Methylobacillus flagellatus KT: one gene and its partner. The protein of the gene in region 1 interacts with the protein of each later gene in a pairwise test. Links are inferred from orthologs where the notes say so. Each region holds a gene or a part of one and is shown on either strand. Other genes may lie near its edges. The genes, in order: gyrB and gyrA.

What was found.
Region 2: the proteins of gyrB (region 1) and gyrA interact in binary tests that used the Escherichia coli proteins (3 or more experiments, as listed by UniProt). The link is inferred for Methylobacillus flagellatus KT from one-to-one orthologs.

The regions. Positions count from the first base shown.
Region 1 is NC_007947.1:778-6,975, reverse strand. What follows is about bases 1,437-4,499. They hold gyrB (DNA topoisomerase (ATP-hydrolyzing) subunit B), read right to left. Parts: upstream 4,135-4,499; coding sequence 1,738-4,134; downstream 1,437-1,737. Other genes in these bases: dnaN (DNA polymerase III subunit beta), read right to left, coding at 4,185-4,499; MFLA_RS00020 (hypothetical protein), read left to right, coding at 1,437-1,637. Outside these bases: MFLA_RS00025 (SulP family inorganic anion transporter), read right to left, coding at 1-1,036; more of MFLA_RS00020, read left to right, coding at 1,281-1,436; more of dnaN, read right to left, coding at 4,500-5,288; chromosomal replication initiator protein DnaA, read right to left, coding at 5,518-6,198. UniProt on the Escherichia coli protein: DNA gyrase negatively supercoils closed circular double-stranded DNA in an ATP-dependent manner to maintain chromosomes in an underwound state.
Region 2 is NC_007947.1:1,803,903-1,810,182, forward strand. Bases 1,047-4,191 are described here. They hold gyrA (DNA gyrase subunit A), read right to left. Parts: upstream 3,826-4,191; coding sequence 1,267-3,825; downstream 1,047-1,266. Other genes in these bases: serC (3-phosphoserine/phosphohydroxythreonine transaminase), read right to left, coding at 1,047-1,250; MFLA_RS08650 (peroxiredoxin), read left to right, coding at 4,067-4,191. Outside these bases: pheA (prephenate dehydratase), read right to left, coding at 1-155; more of serC, read right to left, coding at 168-1,046; more of MFLA_RS08650, read left to right, coding at 4,192-4,669; MFLA_RS08655 (hypothetical protein), read right to left, coding at 4,936-5,226; MFLA_RS08660 (O-succinylhomoserine sulfhydrylase), read right to left, coding at 5,298-6,280. UniProt on the Escherichia coli protein: A type II topoisomerase that negatively supercoils closed circular double-stranded (ds) DNA in an ATP-dependent manner to maintain chromosomes in an underwound state.

The DNA of each region.
Region 1 (6,198 bases):
AGGTCTTGATCGCCATGACAAAAATCACGCCGATCAGGGCTGCAAGCGGGATCATTTCGATCCAGTGCGAGGCAAAGAGAATAAAGGACAGCAGGAATGCTGACATGGCAATACCGGACAAACGATGCAAGCCTCCTGCATTCATGTTGATCATGCTCTGTCCGATCATCGCGCAACCTCCCATGCCACTGAAAAAGCCGGTTGCCACATTGGCAGCACCTTGTGCCATGGATTCGCGGTTGGGCTGGCCACGCGTATTGGTCATCTCGTCTATAAGATTGAGCGTCAGCAAGGTTTCGATCAGTCCGATGGCAGCAAGGATCAGGGAATAAGGGAAGATGATCTTCATGGTCTCCAGATTGAACGGCACCTGCGGGACATGGAAACTGGGCAATCCCCCTGCAATCGACCCGAGATCGCCGACCGTCCTGGTTTCCAAGCCCATGACGGCAACCGCCGCAGATACCATCACAATTGCAACCAGCGCCGACGGCACCACCCTGGTCACTCGCGGCAGCAGGTAAATCACCGCCATCGTCAACCCAACCAGCCCTAGCATGGTGTAAAGCAATGGGCCGCTCATCCACTGCAGACTGCCATCATCCGCCGCGACCTTGAAATGATTGAACTGGGCAAAGAAAATGACCATGGCTAGGCCATTCACAAACCCTAGCATGACCGGATAAGGCACCATACGGATGTACTTGCCCATTCTCGCCACTGCGAACAATACTTGCAGCACTCCCATGAGCACCACCGTCGCAAACAAGTACTCGACCCCGTGCTGTACGACCAAGGCCGTCATGACCACCGCCAATGAGCCTGCAGCCCCTGAAATCATTCCCGGCCTTCCCCCAAAGGCGGAGGTGATAAAAGACACGATGACCGCTGCATACAAGCCGGTCAATGGCGAGACATGTGCCACAAATGCAAAAGCAATCGTCTCTGGCACCATCGCCAGCGCCACGGTCAGTCCGCTCAATACATTGGTCTTGATTTGGGCAGGGCTCAACCCGCTGGGTACTGCATTTGACATCATATGCTCCGGTACTGCTCAGCAGCCATTGTCATGCGCCGGCATGGTTCAGGCGTATACAACCCATGGATATCTCGTTTAAATAATGGCTGAATCAAGGAAATCACATGGGTCCAATACGGGCTTGGTATGGGAAAAGCAAGCCCGACATTATTTCATCAATGGCAAATCCCGCCAAATGACCGTGGTAAAAATGTGCCACATATTGGATACTTTTCCCATTATCCGGCTCAGGAATATCCCTATGAAAGATCAATGGAATGTGTACAAAATTGCCCCGATTGACCATGGCTGGCTTTATCTCAGGACCGTAGGCGAAACCGCACACCTGCTGGGCGGTCACTGGGCGGAAGCAGCAGTCAATGGGCTAGTGGCAGATCATCCCACTGTAGAAACATTCCTGGCGAGTTACCACTATGCCCATGATGCCGCACTCGCGCATGGCTATGACGGCATCAACCGCCAGGAACCAGTGGTATTCTGGTTTCCGGATGCTGCGGTATTCAACTATGGATTTGTTTTCAAGTCGGATATTGGCGGCATTACCTATGTTGTTTCGCCCAAACCATTGAAATGGCTGGATTCCCTTTCCGGAAAGTGAAGGTATAAGCCACTATCATCTCCACTGGCGGGAACACCTTTACCTGGTACTGCACTCGTGCAGAAGCGCCGTTTTTTCCGGCAGCTTCTGCAGCCTTCAATCAAACATCAAGATTGCTCACACCCAGCGCATTGCCTTCGATAAAGGCGCGGCGCGGCTCCACCTGATCTCCCATCAACGTAGTGAAGATTTCATCAGCGGCAATTGCATCATCGATCTGCACTCTGAGTAAGCGGCGTACGGCGGGATCCATGGTAGTTTCCCACAACTGTTCTGGGTTCATTTCGCCCAGCCCTTTGTAACGCTGGATATTGAGTCCGTGCTTGGCTTCGGACATGAGCCAGTCAAGGGCCTCCTTGAAGCTGTTGACCGGTTGCTGTTTCTCGCCCCGCTTGATAGTCGCACCTTCGCCTACGAGTCCTTGCAATGTCAGGGAAGTTGCAAGAATTTGCTGGTAATCGCCACTGTTGATGAAATCGCTATCGATCACGCTGGCTTGCAGGTTGCCGTGGATGTACTTGTTGATTTCCAAACGGTAATCACCGTTTTCCTGGTTCTGCGTCACCAGCACTTCACTGCCTGTGTGACCCAGCAAGGCCCGTAGCTTTGCTGCTGTCGCTTCGGCTTGTGTTTCAGTGTCCAACTCGAGCTTGCCCAGGCTGATCAATGCACGCAGGATGCTTTCATCGTACAAGGGGCTCAGCCGGCGGATAATGGCTTCAGTCAATACCATTTGTTTGGCAATGGCAGCCAGTGCTTCGCCGCTGATGGTTTCACCATCGGCCTGCTTGAGCAGTTCCGCCCCCTTGAGCGCGGATTGCAGAAGATACTGGTCCAGTTCCTGCTCATCCTTGAGATAACGCTCGTCACGGCCTTGCTTGACCTTGTACAAGGGAGGCTGGGCAATATAGACATGGCCGCGTTCGACCAGCTCGCCCATCTGGCGGTAGAAGAAGGTCAGCAACAAGGTTCGGATGTGAGCACCGTCAACGTCGGCATCGGTCATGATGATGATGCGGTGGTATCGCAGCTTTTCGGGATTGAAATCGGCCTTGCCGATCCCAGTACCCAATGCGGTAATCAGGGTCGCAATTTCCTGTGAGGACAACAGCTTGTCGAAACGTGCTTTTTCCACATTCAGGATTTTGCCCTTCAATGGGAGAATGGCCTGGAATTTGCGGTCCCGACCCTGTTTTGCTGATCCGCCCGCCGAATCTCCCTCGACGAGGTAGAGTTCGCTGAGGGCTGGGTCTTTTTCCTGGCAGTCGGCCAGCTTGCCTGGTAGGCCCATGGTATCCATGGCACCTTTGCGGCGTGTCATTTCACGTGCCTTGCGGGCAGCATCGCGCGCCCGGGCGGCATCGATAATCTTGTTGCAGATGATCTTGGCTTCGTTCGGGTTTTCCAGCAGGAATTCGGCCAGTTTCGCAGATACCACTTCCTGCACAACGGGCTGTACTTCACTGGATACGAGCTTGTCCTTGGTCTGGGAAGAGAATTTCGGCTCGGGTACCTTGACGGATAATACGCAAGTCAATCCTTCCCGCATATCGTCTCCGCTGGTATCTACCTTGGCCTTTTTCGCCAAATCATTCTGCTCGATATAACTGTTGAGCGTGCGCGTCATGGCCGTACGCAATCCGGTCAAATGGGTTCCACCGTCACGCTGGGGAATGTTATTGGTGAAGCACAATACGTTTTCACTGTAGGAGTCGTTCCATTGCATGGAGACTTCTACGATGATGCCGTCTTTTTCACCCGATGCATAGAAAGGCTTAGGGTGCAGGACGGTCTTGCTGCGGTTCATGTATTCGACAAAGCCCCTGACGCCGCCAGAGTGGGCAAAATTTTCCGATTTTCCGTTGCGCTGGTCGATCAACTCGATCTTGACACCATTGTTGAGGAAGGAAAGCTCACGGATGCGTTTTGCCAAAATTTCAAAATGAAATTCCACATTGGTGAATGTTTCAGTGGACGCAAGGAAGTGTACCTCGGTACCGCGCCGTTCCGTTGTCCCGGTAATGGTGAGTGGAGAAACAGCCACCCCTCGGCGGAATTCCATCTGATGGACCTGGCCATTGCGGAAAATCCGCAATTTCAGCCAGTCTGAAAGCGCGTTCACGACAGAAACGCCCACCCCGTGCAAACCACCGGAAACCTTGTAGGAATTCTGGTCAAACTTGCCCCCGGCATGCAGTTCAGTCATCACGATTTCAGCGGCAGAACGCTTGGGTTCGTGCTTGTCGTCTTCCTTGATGTCGGTTGGAATGCCGCGCCCATTATCGGAAACACTGATGGAATTATCAGGATGGATAGTGACCTTGATGTCATCACAGTGACCTGCCAGGGCTTCATCAATTGCGTTATCCAGCACCTCGAACACCATATGGTGTAAACCGCTGCCATCGGATGTATCGCCAATATACATACCGGGGCGTTTACGAACTGCATCTAGGCCTTCGAGGATTTTAATACTATCGGAATTGTAATCGGTCATAGTCCTGTAGGTTTCACGTGAAACAATAAATTATTTTAATATTCAGTAAGTTAAATTCTCATTGGCATGACGACGTATTTGTAGTTATCGTCGTTTTCAACAGTCACCAGGCAACTGCTATTCGCATCTGCAAAGGAGAAGGTCACGCTTTCGCTATCTGAGTTGTTTAGTACGTCGATCATATAGGTGACGTTAAAGCCGATGTCCAGGTTGCTACCCCCGTAGCTGATTTCAAGCTCTTCTTCGGCTTCTTCCTGCTCGCTGTTGGTGCTGATCAATTTCAGGCTATTGGCTGAGAGCACCATCCTAATGCCACGGTATTTTTCATTGGAAAGAATGGAAGCACGCTGCATGGACAGTAGGATCATCGTGCGATCCACGGAAAAACTGTTCTGGTGTCCTGTCGGGATGACGCGGGTGTAATCCGGGAATTTCCCATCAATCACCTTTGAAATCAAGTGGATATCTCCAAATGCAAAATTAGCTTGGCCATTGGCAAGCTCTATTGTGACCTCATCTTCGCTTTCGTCCAACAGTTTTATCAATTCGATCACCGTCTTGCGAGGCAGAATGATTTCCTGTTTTTCATAGCTGCTGGCAAGTTCGGTGGAAGTGAAACTCAACCTGTGGCCATCGGTACCCACGACATTCAGGCGGTTGCCGTTGACCTCGAACAGCAAGCCATTGAGGTAGTAACGGATATCTTGCTGCGCCATGGCAAACTCGACTTGCTTGAATAGGCGTTTCAAGGATTTCTGGCCGATCTTGATGAGTGTACTGCTGGCATCCTCCGTCTTGGTCATCAATGGATAATCACCGGCAGGCAATGTCTGCAGGTTGAAACGGCTTTTCCCGGTCTTTACCTGGATGCGGCTGTCCTGGGTAGCCATCGTGATTTCAGCGTTTTCAGGCAATGAACGGCAAATATCGAGAAGTTTCTTGGCGGAGATGGTGGTCGAAAGCTCACCCCCTGCGGCTGAGTCTACAGAGAGTGAAATCTGCATTTCGAGATCCGTGGCTGTCAGCTTGATTTTGTCTTGTTTGGCTTCCAGAAGCAGGTTGGAGAGTATAGGCAAGGTATGACGTCTTTCAACAATACTACTGACGGATGAAAGAGGTTTTAGCAGTGTATCGCGATTGATTTTGATGTTCATATCTTTAAAACCTAATATATAAAAAATAAATTGGTAATAACAATAATGTCGGAAACTTCTGTTGATAACGCCATTTTTAAATTTAAAATCAACAACCTTTGAGAGGCTGTACCATCTTGAAACTGTTATACGCTGCTGTGGATAGATTGTGGCTTATTTTACCGCTTTCTGAAAAACGCTTTTAAACTGTATTTCTACCCACAGCCTTTCCATAGGCCTGATGCCCTTCCTAATCGCGGATGACTTGGATCAATACCGCGATATCGCGTGCCACGTTTTGATCATTCTGCCGCAATTGTTCGATTTCATCGCAAGCGTGCATGACCGTGGTATGGTGCCTACCGCCAAAGGCTTCGCCGATTTCAGGAAAGCTGTGGTTGGTGAGCTCACGTGCCAGTGTCATGGCAATCTGTCGTGGACGGGCAAAGTTGCGTGAGCGCTTCTTGCTGTACATCTCGGCGACCTTGATCTTGTAATAATCAGCAACGGTTTTCTGGATGTTCTCGATGGTGATCTGGCGGCCACGTACAGCGATCAGATCCTTTAGGGCTTCCTTGGCCAGGCTGACGTCGATGGCATGCCCGGTGAAGTTGGCCATCGCGATGATGCGGTTCAGTGCGCCCTCGAGTTCACGAACGCTGGAGCGCACTTGCTTGGCAATAAAGAATGCTACATCTTCATCCAGCGTGACCCTGGCTGCTTCTGCTTTCTTGAGCAGGATCGCGACGCGCATTTCCAGCTCGGGCGGTTCTACTGCCACGGTCAGACCCCAGCTGAAGCGTGTGCGCAGGCGTTCATCGACATCGGCGATTTCCTTGGGATAGGTATCGCAGGTGATGATGATTTGTTTCTTGGCTTCAATCAGCGAATTGAAGGCATAGAAGAACTCTTCCTGCGTGCGGCTCTTCTT
Region 2 (6,280 bases), 1.8 Mb from region 1 along the record:
AATACCTGGGCTTCGCGCTCGGGACGATAAATCGGCCCCTCGCCCTTGAGCTCACCGATCTCCCTTGCCAAGGCAGCCCGGGCATTGATTAGCTCGAGCAATTGCTCGTCGATCGCATCGATCTGGTCGCGGCAACCTTTCAGAATATCACTCATGCGACCCCTCTCTTAACCGTGAGCGCGCTCGAAATCCTGCATGAAGGCAACCAATGCCTGCACTCCCGCCAAAGGCATGGCATTGTAAATGGACGCACGCATGCCACCGAGCAATCGATGGCCCTTGAGCTGCAGCAAGCCACGTGCTTGTGCCTGCTTGAGAAACTCGGCATCAAGCGTGCTATCCTTGAGCGTGAACGGAATGTTCATGCGCGAGCGGTTCTCCAGAGCAATCGGCGAGTTGTAGAAATCGGTGCTATCGAGATAGTCGTACAGTAATTCAGATTTCTCGATATTGAGTTTTTCGATGGCCGCCAAGCCGCCTTTGGCTTTGAGCCACTTGAAGACGAGGCCGGCAATATAGATACTGTAGGTGGGCGGCGTGTTGTACATCGACTCATTATCTGCATGTACTTTGTAATTGAACATGGTCGGCGTGCCAGGCAAGGTTTCGCCGATGAGGTCCTCACGAACGATGACGATGGTCAGTCCGGCGGGGCCGATGTTCTTCTGCGCGCCAGCATAGATGAGGCCATACTGGCTCACATCCACAGGACGGGAAAGGATGTGCGAGGACATATCCACCACCAGGGGCACCTCTCCCACCTGCGGTGTCCAGAACATTTCCAGCCCACCTATCGTTTCATTCGACGTGTAATGCAGAAAGGCAGCATCGGGATTCAACTTCCATTGCGATTGCTGCGGCACCTGCCGGTATTGCTGCGGGGCAGCGGAAGCCACGATGTTGACCTCACAGTACCGGGAAGCCTCTTCTATTGCTTTCTGCGCCCAGATACCAGTATCCAGATAATCCGCCGTTTTCTTGCCGCGCAGTAAGTTCATGGGAATCATGGAAAACTGCGCATGCGCACCACCCTGCAGGAACAGCACCTTGTAATTGGCGGGGATCCCCATCAGCTCGCGCAAATCGGCTTCAGCCTCTTGTGCAATCGTGATGAACTCCTTGCCACGATGGCTCATTTCCATCACGGACATGCCGGAACCATGCCAGTCCAGCATCTCTTCGCTGGCTTGCTGCAATACTTCCTTCGGAAGCACTGCAGGCCCGGCAGAAAAATTATAGATTTGCGTCATCGATACTTACCTGGCCTTATTCATCGACAGCTTCGTTGTCATCATCTGTCTCTACAACCTTTTCCAACCCAGAAAGCTTTTCACCTTCGCCCAGATTGATCAAGGTCACGCCTTGAGTAGCACGGCCAAGCTCGCGGATTTCCTTTACGCGGGTACGAATCAGCACGCCGCCAGTCGTGATCAACATGATCTCGTCATCATCGCCCACCAGGCGCGCACCAACCACGATGCCATTACGCTCGCTGGTCGCAATCGCTTTCACGCCCTGCGTACCGCGCCCGGAGTGACGGAAATCGGCCAGGACGGTACGCTTGCCATAGCCATTTTCAGTAGCAACCAGCACGGTTTGCTTATCGTTATCCGCGATCAGCAAGGAAATCACCTGCTGTTTGCCCTGTAACTTCATGCCGCGGACGCCGCGCGCAGCACGGCCCATTGGCCGCACATCCTCTTCATCGAACCAAACGGCCTTGCCCCCATTGGATACAAGGACAATATCGTTCACGCCATTGGTGACTTCAGCCCCGATGAGGTAATCGCCGTCATCCAGGTTCAACGCAATGATGCCGGAGCGGCGCGGATTGGAGAATTCGGTCAATGCAGTCTTCTTTACCGTCCCCTTGGCAGTTGCCATGAAGACAAAGTGGTTCTCGTCGAACTCCTTGACAGGCAGGATAGCATTGATCTTCTCGCCGTCTTCCAGCGGGAACAGGTTGACGATAGGCTTGCCGCGGCTAACGCGGCTGCCTTGCGGCACTTCGTAAACCTTGAGCCAGTACACGCGGCCGCGGCTGGAGAAGCACAGGATGTAGTCGTGCGTATTGGCCACGAACATCTTGTCGATGAAGTCATCTTCCTTGGTGGCGGCTGCCTGCTTGCCACGACCACCGCGGCGCTGGGCACGATATTCCTCCAGAGGCTGCGACTTCACATAGCCGGTATGCGAGAGTGTCACCACAACATCCTGTGGCGTAATCAAGTCTTCCAGCGACAAATCTTGTGCGTTATGCACGATTTCACTGCGGCGCTTGTCGCCAAACTGGTTGAGGATGGCGGTCAGTTCCTCCACAATGATTTGCGTCACGCGTTCCGACCGGGCGAGGATATCAAGCAGGTCGGCAATGACATCCATGATCTCCTTGTACTCATTGACGATCTTGTCCTGCTCCAGGCCGGTCAGGCGCTGCAGGCGCATTTGCAGGATTTCCTGAGCCTGCACATCAGAAAGCTTGTAGCCATCCGGAGTCAACCCGAAATTGACGGCCAACCCCTCCGGCCGCGACGCTTCCATGGCAGCACGCTTGAGCATTTCCTCCACCACAGGCGACTTCCAGGTGCGCGCCATCAGCTCGCGCTTGGCTTCCGGCGGTGTCGGTGCAGCCTTAATCAACGCAATCATTTCGTCGACATTCGCCAATGCAACAGCCAAGCCTTCGAGCACATGGCCGCGCTCGCGCGCCTTGCGTAATTCGTAAACGGTACGGCGCGTTACCACTTCGCGGCGGTGGCGCAAGAACGCTTCCAGCATCTGCTTGAGGTTGAGCAGGCGCGGCTGGCCATCCAGCAAGGCCACCATATTCATGCCGAAGGTGTCTTGCAGCTGGGTCTGCTTGTAGAGGTTGTTGAGCACCACCTCGGGGACTTCGCCGCGCTTGAGCTCAATGACGACCCGCATACCCGACTTGTCGGACTCGTCGCGCAAGTCAGAAATGCCTTCGATTTTCTTCTCGTTGACGAGTTCGGCTATTTTCTCGACAAATGTCTTCTTGTTAACCTGGTATGGCAGCTCGTCCACGATCAACGCCTGACGGTTGCCCTTTTCCAGGTCTTCGACATGCGTGCGGCCGCGCATAACGACGCGTCCTCGACCTGTGCGGTAGCCCTCTCTCACGCCAACCGTGCCGTAAATGATGCCTGCAGTCGGGAAATCAGGGGCAGGGATGATCTCGATCAGCTCATCCACGGTTGTTTCCGGATTCTTGAGCAGCGCCAGGCAGGCCGCAATGACTTCATTGAGGTTATGAGGCGGAATATTGGTTGCCATGCCCACTGCAATACCGGAACTGCCGTTGATAAGCAGGTTCGGAATGCGCGCAGGCATGATCAGCGGCTCATGCTCGGAACCATCGTAGTTAGGACCGAAATCCACAGTTTCCTTGTCGATATCCGCCAGCAACTCATGCGCGATGCGCGCCATGCGGATTTCGGTGTACCGCATCGCAGCGGCATTATCACCGTCCACAGAACCAAAGTTGCCCTGACCATCCACCAGCATGTAGCGTAGGGAGAAATCCTGCGCCATACGCACAATGGTGTCGTACACCGCAGTATCGCCATGAGGGTGATATTTACCAATGACATCGCCGACAATACGGGCGGATTTCTTGTATGGCCTGTTCCAGTCATTGTTGAGCTCATGCATTGCAAAGAGGACTCGACGGTGCACAGGCTTAAGGCCGTCTCGCACATCCGGCAGTGCACGCCCTACGATGACGCTCATGGCGTAATCGAGATAGGAGCGACGCATCTCGTCTTCGAGGCTGATAGGGAGGGTTTCTTTGGCGAACTGATCCATTATTTTGCTATCGGCTTTAAGATGGCTTAAAGCCATGGATTCTAGCACGATAAGCCCAGCAAAGCATGCCGGGATTTAGTGCTTGAGCTGGCAAAAGATTGCCGCATTGACGCCGTCGGCAGGCATGAGCCAAGATTGACATCAACCTCGGCAATTGCAAGAATTGCATAGGAATTTACCCGAAGTTGCTTTAGGCTAATGGGTTTCTGAAACTAAACTTAACGATAAAAGGAGAAAGTACATGGCCGTTTTAGTTGGCAAGCCAGCACCTGACTTCACTGCTGCTGCAGTACTGGGTGACAATTCGATCAAAGAGGACTTCAACCTTTACGAGCATATCAAGGGCAAGCCCGCCGTCATCTTCTTTTACCCACTTGATTTCACCTTTGTCTGCCCTTCCGAACTGATTGCCTTCGACCATCGCCTGGAAGAGTTCAAGGCGCGTGGCATTGAGGTAATCGGCGTTTCCATCGACTCGCATTTCACCCATCTGGCATGGAAGAACACCCCGGTCGACAAGGGCGGTATCGGCAAGGTCGGCTATCCCTTGGTAGCAGACATCCGTCACGAGATCGCCAAGGCTTATGATGTGGAGTCCGATGGCGGTGTCGCCTACCGCGGTTCCTTCCTGATCAACAAGGAAGGGATTATTGTGCATCAGGTCGTCAATGACCTGCCTCTGGGCCGCGACATTGACGAAATGCTGCGCATGGTCGACGCGCTGCAGTTTTTTGAAGCCCATGGTGAAGTCTGCCCAGCAGGATGGAAAAAAGGCAAGGCTGGCATGAGCGCTTCCCCTGAAGGCGTTGCCAAGTATCTGGCAGAAAATGCGGCTTCCCTCTAAGTCGTCAAGCTAATGCGCTAGCAATAAAAAACGGGACATGAAGTCCCGTTTTTTTATTGCTTCCAGCACCAGGCATAATGCTTATTAGTGCGCCTGATGCCTGTGAGTGGCAATGCAATGAGCATCTGGCCGACCACGCATTACCTGCATGGTCACTCCTCCATCAGGGCCAGACACCCTAGTCGTCCCGGGCCACAATACACCATTGCTGGTGCTATCCTTTCGGTCGACTCGTGCACTTGCCCAGTACGTGCAGGATCATGCTTTTACTCGTTGAACTTCTTGCGTGCCTCGGCAATGGCATTCTTGATAGCTTCCCAAGCCTCGTCACTGCCTTTCTTGAGTTCTTTCCAGGCTTCCCCTGCCGATGCCTGGATTTCACTCAGCTTTACCTTGGCCTCTTCGCGTTTTTCCTTCAACGCGGCAATTTGCTCTTCGTATTTGGCGCGCAACTCTACATCGGCCTTGCGCACCTTGGCTTCCAGCACGTCAATATCTGCACTCCACTCATCGAGCTGTGCTTTCAATTTTGCAACGTATTCATCTTTCAAACTCATATTTTTCTCCTTATCATCAAGTCCATACGATATTCATTATGACAGGATTACGCGACAATAGTGCCCTTGTTTTAATCCTGATGACCAAGCCAGGCAAGGTCGGCCTTGATGTCATCGATGTGTTCCAGTCCAACAGCAATGCGCACCAACCCATCCCCGATTCCCGCCGCTGCCCGGGCTTCCGCACTGACACGGCTATGGGTTGTCGTTGCCGGATGCGTAATCGTGCTTTTCGCATCACCAAGGTTCGCGGTAATGGAAAGCATTCTGGTGGCATCGATCAAATGCCAGGCCGCAGGCTGGCCACCTTTGACGTCGAATGACACGATGGCGCCGCCGCTCTTCTGTTGCTTCTGCGCCAGCGCATATTGTGGGTGGGACGGCAGACCCGGGTAATACACGCGTTCGACACGCGGCTGCTGCTCCAGCCATTGAGCCAATGCCAAAGCATTGCGCGCATGCGCCTCCATGCGCAAATGCAACGTCTCTAACCCCTTGAGGAACACCCAGGCGTTGAATGCACTCATGGTGGGGCCAGCCGTGCGTAGAAAGCCGTACACCGGTTCCAGCACATCTTTGCGGCCCAATACCGCACCGCCCAGGCAACGACCCTGTCCGTCGATATACTTGGTGGCAGAATGCACCACGATATCTGCCCCGAGCGCCAGCGGCTTCTGTAATGCAGGTGTGCAAAAGCAGTTATCCACTGCAAGCAACGCTCCGGCCTGGTGCGCAATCTCGGCCACTACTGCAATATCGCAGATTTCGGTGAGCGGATTGGAAGGTGTCTCCAGGAAGAACAGCTTGGTATTGGGCTTGACCGCCGCTGTCCATGCTTCCGGGTCAGAAAGCTGGACGAAAGTGGTCTCCAGCCCCCAGCGCTTGAGGATATTGCTGAACAATTGTACCGACGTGCCGAAGATGCTGCGCGAGGCAACGACATGATCGCCAGCGGAACACACGCCCATGACGCATGCCAGAATGGCAGACATGCCGGAAGAAGTGGCCACGCAAAACTCCGCCCCTTCCAATGCCGCCAGCTTGTTCTGGAACA